DNA from 2 places in the Psychrobacillus mangrovi genome. Region 1 is predicted to be linked to the other one. Evidence: riboswitches for the same ligand, from Rfam matches in the RefSeq annotation. Region 1 holds a riboswitch; the other holds the start of a gene.
What was found. A riboswitch is a leader RNA that binds a small molecule or an ion and turns the genes downstream of it on or off. The one in region 1 is predicted to bind thiamine pyrophosphate.
Positions count from the first base shown of each region.

Region 2: it holds a riboswitch for thiamine pyrophosphate, as region 1 does, so the genes downstream of both, WAX74_RS09600 (YkoF family thiamine/hydroxymethylpyrimidine-binding protein) here and thiT (energy-coupled thiamine transporter ThiT) in region 1, are expected to answer to the same signal.

Region 1 covers NZ_JBAWSY010000007.1:51,018-55,458, forward strand. Annotated here, with positions in the region: gene WAX74_RS11265 (TspO/MBR family protein) at 5-733, shown strand; gene map (type I methionyl aminopeptidase) at 766-1,515, opposite strand; gene thiT (energy-coupled thiamine transporter ThiT) at 1,685-2,266, opposite strand; TPP riboswitch at 2,329-2,420, opposite strand; gene WAX74_RS11280 (M20 family metallopeptidase) at 2,527-3,594, shown strand; gene WAX74_RS11285 (DUF4870 domain-containing protein) at 3,652-3,987, shown strand.
Region 2 covers NZ_JBAWSY010000005.1:163,503-167,943, forward strand. Annotated here, with positions in the region: gene WAX74_RS09595 (SIR2 family protein) at 1-1,125, shown strand, start outside; TPP riboswitch at 1,958-2,063, shown strand; gene WAX74_RS09600 (YkoF family thiamine/hydroxymethylpyrimidine-binding protein) at 2,143-2,724, shown strand; gene WAX74_RS09605 (ECF transporter S component) at 2,726-3,307, shown strand; gene WAX74_RS09610 (ABC transporter ATP-binding protein) at 3,294-4,441, shown strand, end outside.

The sequences.
Region 1 (4,441 bases):
GCGTATGATTAAAATAATCTTTTTGATTATAAGCTTGTTCTCTACCATCATGGTAAATATACTCGCAAATACTCTACCGATTAATCATCAAACAACCGGAGAAATTTCAAATAGACTACCTTCATTATTTACTCCTGCAAGCTACGTATTTCTCATCTGGATTGCCATATATTTATTACTTGCATATTGGATTTGGAATATTGTAAAAGAATTTAAAAGTGGAGAATCCATATCCGCGACAAGAGTAATATTATTTGTAAGTAGCTCCATTTTAAATATTCTTTGGATTTTCTTTTGGCATTACGAGTTATTTTTATTCGCCCTTATTGATATATTTGCTTTATTAGGAGTACTGTTTATATTATATAAAACGTATTCTTCTGATGAGCAATTATGGATAAAGAGGCTCCCTATTTCTATTTACTTAGGGTGGATATTCGTCGCAACCTTTGATAATATTGACTACTATCTTACTTATGTAGAATTTGGTGGTTGGGGCATGACGAAATCACTTTGGGTTGTTATCTTTCTTACAATTGCTACAGCAATTGCATTACATATTCGTTTCCATTATAATGACCCAGTGATTGTATTAGTCTTTATTTGGGCGTTTATCGGGATTGCCTACCGACATATGTTACATGAATTATTAATAACCTCCGCATCAATTTTTTTAAGTTTTGTACTTATAGTAGGAATATTATTTATAAAAAAAATGCCTCGGAAATCTTAATTTCCAAGGCATTTTTTACTATCCATTTTTTATCAATCTAATTTGGTCAAAAATAGCGGACCTTCTTTTGTCACGACAATTGTATGCTCAATTTGGGCAACTAATGATTTATCAGGTGTCACAAAAGTCCAACCGTCTCCTGATTCTACAATATGTTCAGCTTTTTGAGAGATAAATGGTTCTACTGCTAGCACCATTCCCTCTTTTAAAATCGTTGGATCCCATGCATCATAATAATTGAGTACGTGCTGTGGAGCTTCATGAAGTGATTTACCAATCCCATGACCAGTTAAGTTCATAATGACATGTAAACCATTGTCTTTCGCTTCTCTCTCAACCTCTTTTCCGATTCTATTCAGGCGAGATCCAGCTTTCACTTTTAACATAGCCCGATTAAACGCACTTTCTGCCACTGCACATAACTTTTCTTTTTCTTCATAACCTTCACCAACAACAAAAGAAATGCCTGTATCTGAAAAATAACCATCATAAGATCCAGATACGTCAATATTGACAACATCTCCCTCTTGAATAATGCGTGAGCCTGGAATACCATGTGCCACTTCTTCATTTACGCTTATACAAGTATATCCCGGAAAATCATACTCACCCATTGGTCCTGATATTGCCCCATGGTCTTTAAAAAGCTTACCACCAATTTCATCCAATTCCTTTGTGGTAATACCAGGCTTTGTTGCAACTCTCATTGCGTCACGAATTTCCGCAACAATACGACCTATTTTTTTTAACGCTTCTAATTCTTCATTTGTTTGTACAATCATCTTTACAAGATCCCTTCTCATATCAAATACGCCTTGGCGTATTTGTGTCTAGATTTTGTATCGTGCTTGCACGATTATGTCTTATACAAAATCTGTGACATCCGCCGAAGGCTTAACCTGTATTAACTTATTCTAATACAGGTTAAACTGTACAACAATCATATCATATTTATGCTTTGTTCGGCAGTATAAGGCGCGGAGCCTTAATGAATAAAATCACACAAACAAATGCTGCAAGTAAAAATACAGGGATCATATAAGTAGAGTTATAGATAAATGAATAAACTACGACGTTTTGATTTCCAGCAAATTCACCAAAAAACAAAATTCCAGAAGTCACATGGGCTAGATAGCGAAGAAATGCTGCTATAAATGCTCCAGTAATGACCGCAGTCGCCATTTTCATTTTATCTTTGTTTTCATATGCCTTTAAAAAAGCAGGTCTTAATAATCCTGCAAAGCCTGCTACCATGAATGCAATAAAATAGTCTATTCCCACTTGTAGAATGACAATTTCTAAGGATAATGGTGCAGCATAAAAACGAGCTGTTACTACTTGCAGCATTCCTATTAAAAATCCTGTTATAATGCCCGCCATTATCCCTCGACGAAAAGCTATTAAAATTACAGGAACCAGTACAAAAGTGACTGTGCCGCCCTGGGGCATACCAAATCCTATAATATCTAAAATATATCCAAGAGCCGCAAAAATTGCGATTTCCACTAACAATAAAACGCGTTGATTTTTCATAGTAATCTCCTTTTTCGACCACAAAAAAACGACGTCGGGATAGACCCAGACATCGCGCGATTGTCAGTTTCCATCCACATCCCTACGCAAGCATGAACTTACAGGTTCGAAGGGTACTATCTCAGCCGCATAAGCGACGCCCCTTGTGGTAATGAATTATTTAGTTCGTGTTCATTGTAGCCCAATGAAATAAGTAATGCAACCCCCTGTTGTTCATTGTTATACTTATGAAAATATAATATGAAAATGGAGGAACTTACATGATAGATTTGTTGAAAGACTTAATTCGTATAAAAAGTGATAATGTGGACGGAGCAAATGAAGCACTTTTATTTTGTAAAAAATGGCTTGAAGAAAAAGGTATTAGTACAACTTTACATAAAATAAATTCTAAGCTTATGCTTGTATCTGAAATCGGTAATGGTAAGGAATGCGTTATTTGGAATGGACATGTAGATGTAGTTCCTGGCAACAAAGAGCAGTTTAATCCTTTTATAGAAGGTGATCAATTATTTGGCCGGGGCTCTGCTGATATGAAAGCGGGAGTTGCTGCTATGATGCAAGCATTCTATGAACTCTCCAGAGAACCTGAACAACTTACGAAACAAATTCAACTACATCTTGTAACCGACGAAGAAACAACTGGAGAAACATCCAAGTATTTAGTTGACCAAGGTCATCATGGAGATTTTGTTATTTGCGCAGAACCAACCCACTTGCATATCGGCCTCCAAGCAAAAGGAATTGTTCAACTTGATATTAAAATGAAAGGCAAATCAAGTCATGGTAGTCGCCCTTGGGAAGGAATAAATGCAATTGAAGAGGCATTAACTTTAGACAAAGAAATTCGACAACTCTCTTTTTTAACTGCTAGTAATGAATATTATGATTATCCTTCTCTAAACTTGGCTAAAATACATGCAGGCGACAGATACAATGTTGTTCCAGACGAATGTGTCATAAGCTACGACATACGCTTTGTTCCTGGACAAAACCCCACCGAGATAATTAAAGAAATAACAGAGGTTGCTCACAAACATTTTCCCGGAAATGAAGTACTTGTTTATGCCTCTGAGCCAGCGGTCACAACTAAAGACAAAAATCCCTATGTAATTAAGCTACAATCCGTAACTAATATAAAAACTGGACGAAATACTAATTTATTTGGGCAACATGGATCAGCGGATACCCGTTTCTATGCAAAAAATGGAACAGGAGCTGTAGAGTTTGGGCCATCAGGAGCAGATTGGCATGGAGAAAAAGAGTATGTTTCCATATCATCAGTAGAAACATATAAAGATATATTAGTTTCCTTTGCTAAAAGCTGAAACTAATTTTGTAAAGATACGTATATTAGATAAGTAATCGGAGAGGAGTGTATTCATATGGAAAACAACCGAATTTTATCTGCACTATCTTATTTTAGTGTATTGTTTGCACCTTTTATACTTCCGATCATTGTCTTCTTTGTTTCCCAAGATACCGAAGTGAAACATCATGCGAAAAGGTCGCTAATTTCACATCTTATCCCCTTTATATTTATGATCGTATTATTTATAGCTCTATTCTCGAGCTTTTTTACCGTGTTTATGAATGCAGCTGTTAATGAACAATCGCTTTTTATGGCATCGGCACCGTTTTTATTTGTATTTTTATACTTAGTTAGTTATATTATTATCCTTGTATGGAATATTATCCAAGGTGTGAAGGTATTAAGATAATGTTTATACTACCGTTATAACGGGAACAAAATTAATACTAATTAATCTTTGGGAGCGATTCTAATGAAAATAAAAAACGTTGCAAAAATCGTGATAAAATGGGCACCAGTGGTCTATCCAATTATTCGTAAATTAATGAAATCAAAAAAGACAATAAAATAAATAAACCTGCTCCCAGATAAGTTTTAACGGGGAGCAGGTTTTTTTATTGTTGAAATTCATTATTAATATGCGCTAAGTATGTGCACTCGCGTTGGCCACGTCCACATGGGCCGCTATATGCTAACGCATACATCTGTCTTATACGACACATCATGGAGGCCACTGAAAAACTCTTCAAGCTATCTCTTAGCTAATATGTACCCCGTTGATTTCCATTCCAGGCGGACGCTTTCCGCCGGCATGGCTTCAGCCGCTTCCCTCGCTACGCTCAGTCCAGGGTCTTCAGCTCATG
Region 2 (4,441 bases), on a different contig from region 1:
TATGACAAAGCATATGAATACAATGCTTACTCATTACAAGCCATGGAAACAATGGAGAATAAAAGCCAGCTCATAGAGATTTTCGACTATAACATGGAAAATCTTTTCAGTAGCTTAAATTATTTAGAACATGTGTCTGTAGCAAATAAAATAAGTTTATTGAAATACATTACTAATATTGCAACGTATTCAAATGATATTAATCAAGCGAAAAAATATGAAAAAAATATTAGAGGGTTAAAAGATTTTTTCCAAGATGTTGACAAAGCTGATATGCTTATAGATACCCTAATATATAAATTAAGATATTATGAAGGGGAATTTAGAGAGAGTTTAATTGAATTGCAAAAATCACTTCCACTAGATAGATTTTTTGCATTATTAAACTCAAAGGATTTTGTTAATGCGCAGATTTATTCAAATGCCGCAAGTATATATAAATACGGCAATGAACTTAAATTTATTAATGAATCTATTAAAAATAAGACCTATAAAAATTGGTGGATTGGTAGTGCTGATCTACTCTTTAGTATAGGTGCCTATAAGTTGTTTTCCGAGTTTGAAGAATATAGTACAAAAAATAAAGAGTCTTTCTTTTCATTAGAAGTTCTCTTTAATCTAGGTACTTTGGAATTAGATTACTTAAATACGCGAATTGATCAAATTTATAAAAAAGAGCACCTTTCTATTATGCAGTTTACTTATATCAAGGCCAAAATGGGTGTGATTAATAAGCATGATGTTAGGAACCTTGTTGTCGTAAATCCGTATTCATTTGGATTGAAAAACCTTATGTATGCTTTTTTAGAAAAAGATTTCAAAAAGGCAATTACATTTTATGAAACTGCAATAGAGAACTTAGAACATATCAAATATTATTATGTCGAAGCGATCTATTATTATGCTGCCTATTTAAAAAATCAAGATAATAAGGAATATGATTCATGGGTTAAAAAAGGAATTGAATTAGCAAGGGAGTACCAGTACAGATTTTTAATCCACAAGTTTGATTGCCTTTTGAGTGATGTTTTGGAACCTTTTTCAGAAGAAAAATATAAAATTGACATAGATTTAGACTACTTTAGAAAAAACCTAAAAACTATAAAAGAACTTGTATCAACTTAGACAAGACTCACACCCAGAAGTCAAAAAATTTATTACACCACTTTATTAGTAATATAAACTAAAGAGGGACTGCTATTCTTTATGAATTAGCAGTCTTTTATTTTTCTAAATTACACTGCCCACAATAAAAGGACCGTTAATCCCACCGGAAAAGTTTCTATCATTGTCGGTTTCTCATCCTTTTAATCATTGAGTTTGTAAAAAAAAATATTACTCAATCACTTATTCCTGATTTATTGAATTGTTGTGTATGCATAGTAACTACATTAATAATTCTTCATATCTTGAAGCATCCATATACTCAGGTTATCTGTCTTCTAATTGTATATCGTTGAAAACTTTCTCTATAGCCCCTCCAGTATAACAACTAGATCCATGCTTAATACCCTTTATCCTAAATGGTTACTCCTATTTTAACACCCGCCCCCTCTCCCCCTTAATGCACTTAGCTTTTTGAGAAACTGCCAAAAATAAAGTAGCCAAGGATGCAATTTCGGCTGCTAATTACTCATGGACATTTCCCTCATCAGTCTCCGTACCTTCGTTTATCTTTCCATTCAAGCTTCTTTAAAGATTCCTCGAATATCTGCCTCGATTAATCCTTTTGAGTAAAAGACCAATTCGTAATGATTTTTAGCAAATTTATTCAATCATCAAACATTTCAATTTTTCTTTCCAACTCTTCATTATGCTCCATTGAAAAATCGAATGTAAGTTTCTTAAAGAACGAAATTTTGCAACTACATTTACAATGATAGTGTCATAGGGTATACTGGTGGCACATAAAAAATACAGATTGTTTTGAACAATAATCTGCACAACTACATACCGTTTTCTGCACTAGGGGTGCCCATTATGGCTGAGATGCGAGCTTTTGCTCCGATCCCTTAAAACTCGATCAGGATAATACCTGCGTGAGGAAGTGCGGTGACTTTCCGACTTTTTTCATTTTGGATAAGTGGCTGCATCTTCACGGATGTGGTCTTTTTTTATGAAAAATTTTAGGAGGTTTTTTATATGCAATGTGGTTTAAGCCCTATCGTCGGATTTCGTTTTTCTTTGCATCCGATGACTAATGATTTTATTTCAGTTATTAAAGGTGCGCTTCAGGAAACTGATACATCGAATGTGTGGATGCATACAGACGATGTGTCTACTGTCATTCGAGGGAAACAGGTGCATGTATTCAATGTGGCAAAGGCAATTACGCTGCATGCCGCTAAAACCGGTATTCATATTGCTTTATCCGGTACCTTTTCAGCTGGTTGTCCTGGAGATACTGCTGGAGACGTCTATTTAGATAAAGGCGATGAAGTTGCAAATAAAGACAATACAAAGCAATATGTATCTTCACAGTTTGCACTTTATCCGATGAATAACCCAAATTATATGGATGTGATTTATAGAGAAGTTGACCGTGCAAAAGAACGAGGAGTATTCAATGAATCTATGCATTATGCAAGTGGTATTCACGGGGATATTCATGATGTGTTTGCATTTTACGAAGAAACATTTACACATGCTCGCTCAGAAGAATATAAGCACTTGGTCATGACCGTTTCAATGAGTATTAATAGCCCTTCGCATGGAGGTCTTTAATATGCTGAAGTCTTGGAAGTTAAAAGAGATTGTACTTATGTCTTTATTTGCTGTTGTGTTTGGTATTGTCTATTTGCTATTTCTTCATATAGGTAATATTTGGGCTGGATTTATTGGACCGATTGCCTATGAATGGATTTTTGGCATTTGGTTTATTGTGTCGATCATTTGTATGTATATCATTCGTAAACCTGGTGCAGCTGTCGTCTCAGAAACGATTGCAGCTGCGATTGAAGTATTACTAGGGAATGCTGTGGGACCTCGATTAATACTTTCAGGGGTTATCCAAGGACTCGGAGCTGAAGCAGTATTTGCTGCCACTCGCTACAAACGTTTTGACCTTTGGGTGTTGATGCTTGCTGGCGTAGGATCTTCCGTCTTTAGTTTTGTTTATGGATACTTTTTAGGAGGATTTAGTGTATTTAGTACTGGATATGTGGCTTTAATGTTCGGTATACGTATTCTGAGTGGAGCCGTAATAGCGGGTATCGGTGGTAAAGCTTTGTCGGACGGATTACTTGCTACTGGTTCACTTAGGGGATATGCAATTTCTCGTACAAATAAAGGTGATGTTCGTGCATGACATAATTCAATTTACAGATGTGAGTTTTCGTTATCCTGATGAGGACAAATGGATATTGAAAGATCTTTCATTTTCTATTCAAAATGGTGAGCGTGTAGTTATTACAGGACCAAGTGGTTGCGGAAAAACTACATTACTTTATTTGGGCAATCGCCTATACCCGGATAATTGCGATGGAATTTTAACTGGCTCCGTTAAATTATTTGGAAAGGAAAGCACTTCATATATTCCCGGGGAAATAAATCACCGAATAGCAACTGTTTTTCAAGATCCTGATGCTCAATTTTGTATGCAAACGGTCGAGGAAGAGCTTGCTTTTACACTAGAGAATTTGCATGTTCCAAGAGAAGAAATGGAAACACGAATTAGTGAAATTCTGACTCTAACAGACTTGAGCGAATTTCGTCATGCAACTATTCAAAAGCTTTCTGGCGGTCAAAAACAACGCATTGCAACTGCTTGTGCACTCATCATGGAGCCAGAGGTTTTGTTGCTAGACGAACCAATCTCGCATTTAGATCCATACACTGCGAAAAAATATGTTGAATGGTTGAATCAGTTGCAACAGAAGAGACAGATGACAATAGTTGCAATAGAGCACCGTTTGGATTTATGGGAAAATTTTTTTGATAGGAGTATTCCATTAATTCAAGGAGAGCCGAGTTCCCCATTAGAAAGAAGAAAAAATAGTTTAAGAGAAGATGCTTCACTAGTTGCGAATAAAATAAAGGCAAAACCATTTTTAAAAGAAACCTCATTTTCATTAAAACAAGGGGAAGTTACTGTTTTAGCAGGACCAAATGGTAGCGGTAAGTCTACTTTGTTGAAGGCATTGTGTCAGTTAATCCCTTCTAGCGGAAATGTGGAACCTAGTTTTTTAGGGTATGTTCCGCAATCGCCAGAGTTTTTATTTCTTACGAAAAGTGTACGTGATGAAGTTGCTTATGGTGGAGGAAACAATACAGAAGAAATACTTTCCCGATTACAGCTCCAGTCAGTGTCAGAGGCCCACCCCTTTGCAGTCAGCCATGGTCAAAAGCGTAGAGTGGCTATTGCCGCAATGCTTTGTGACGGACGTGAGATTATTTTAATGGATGAACCTACTTCTGGACAGGATGCTATAGCTTTATCTGA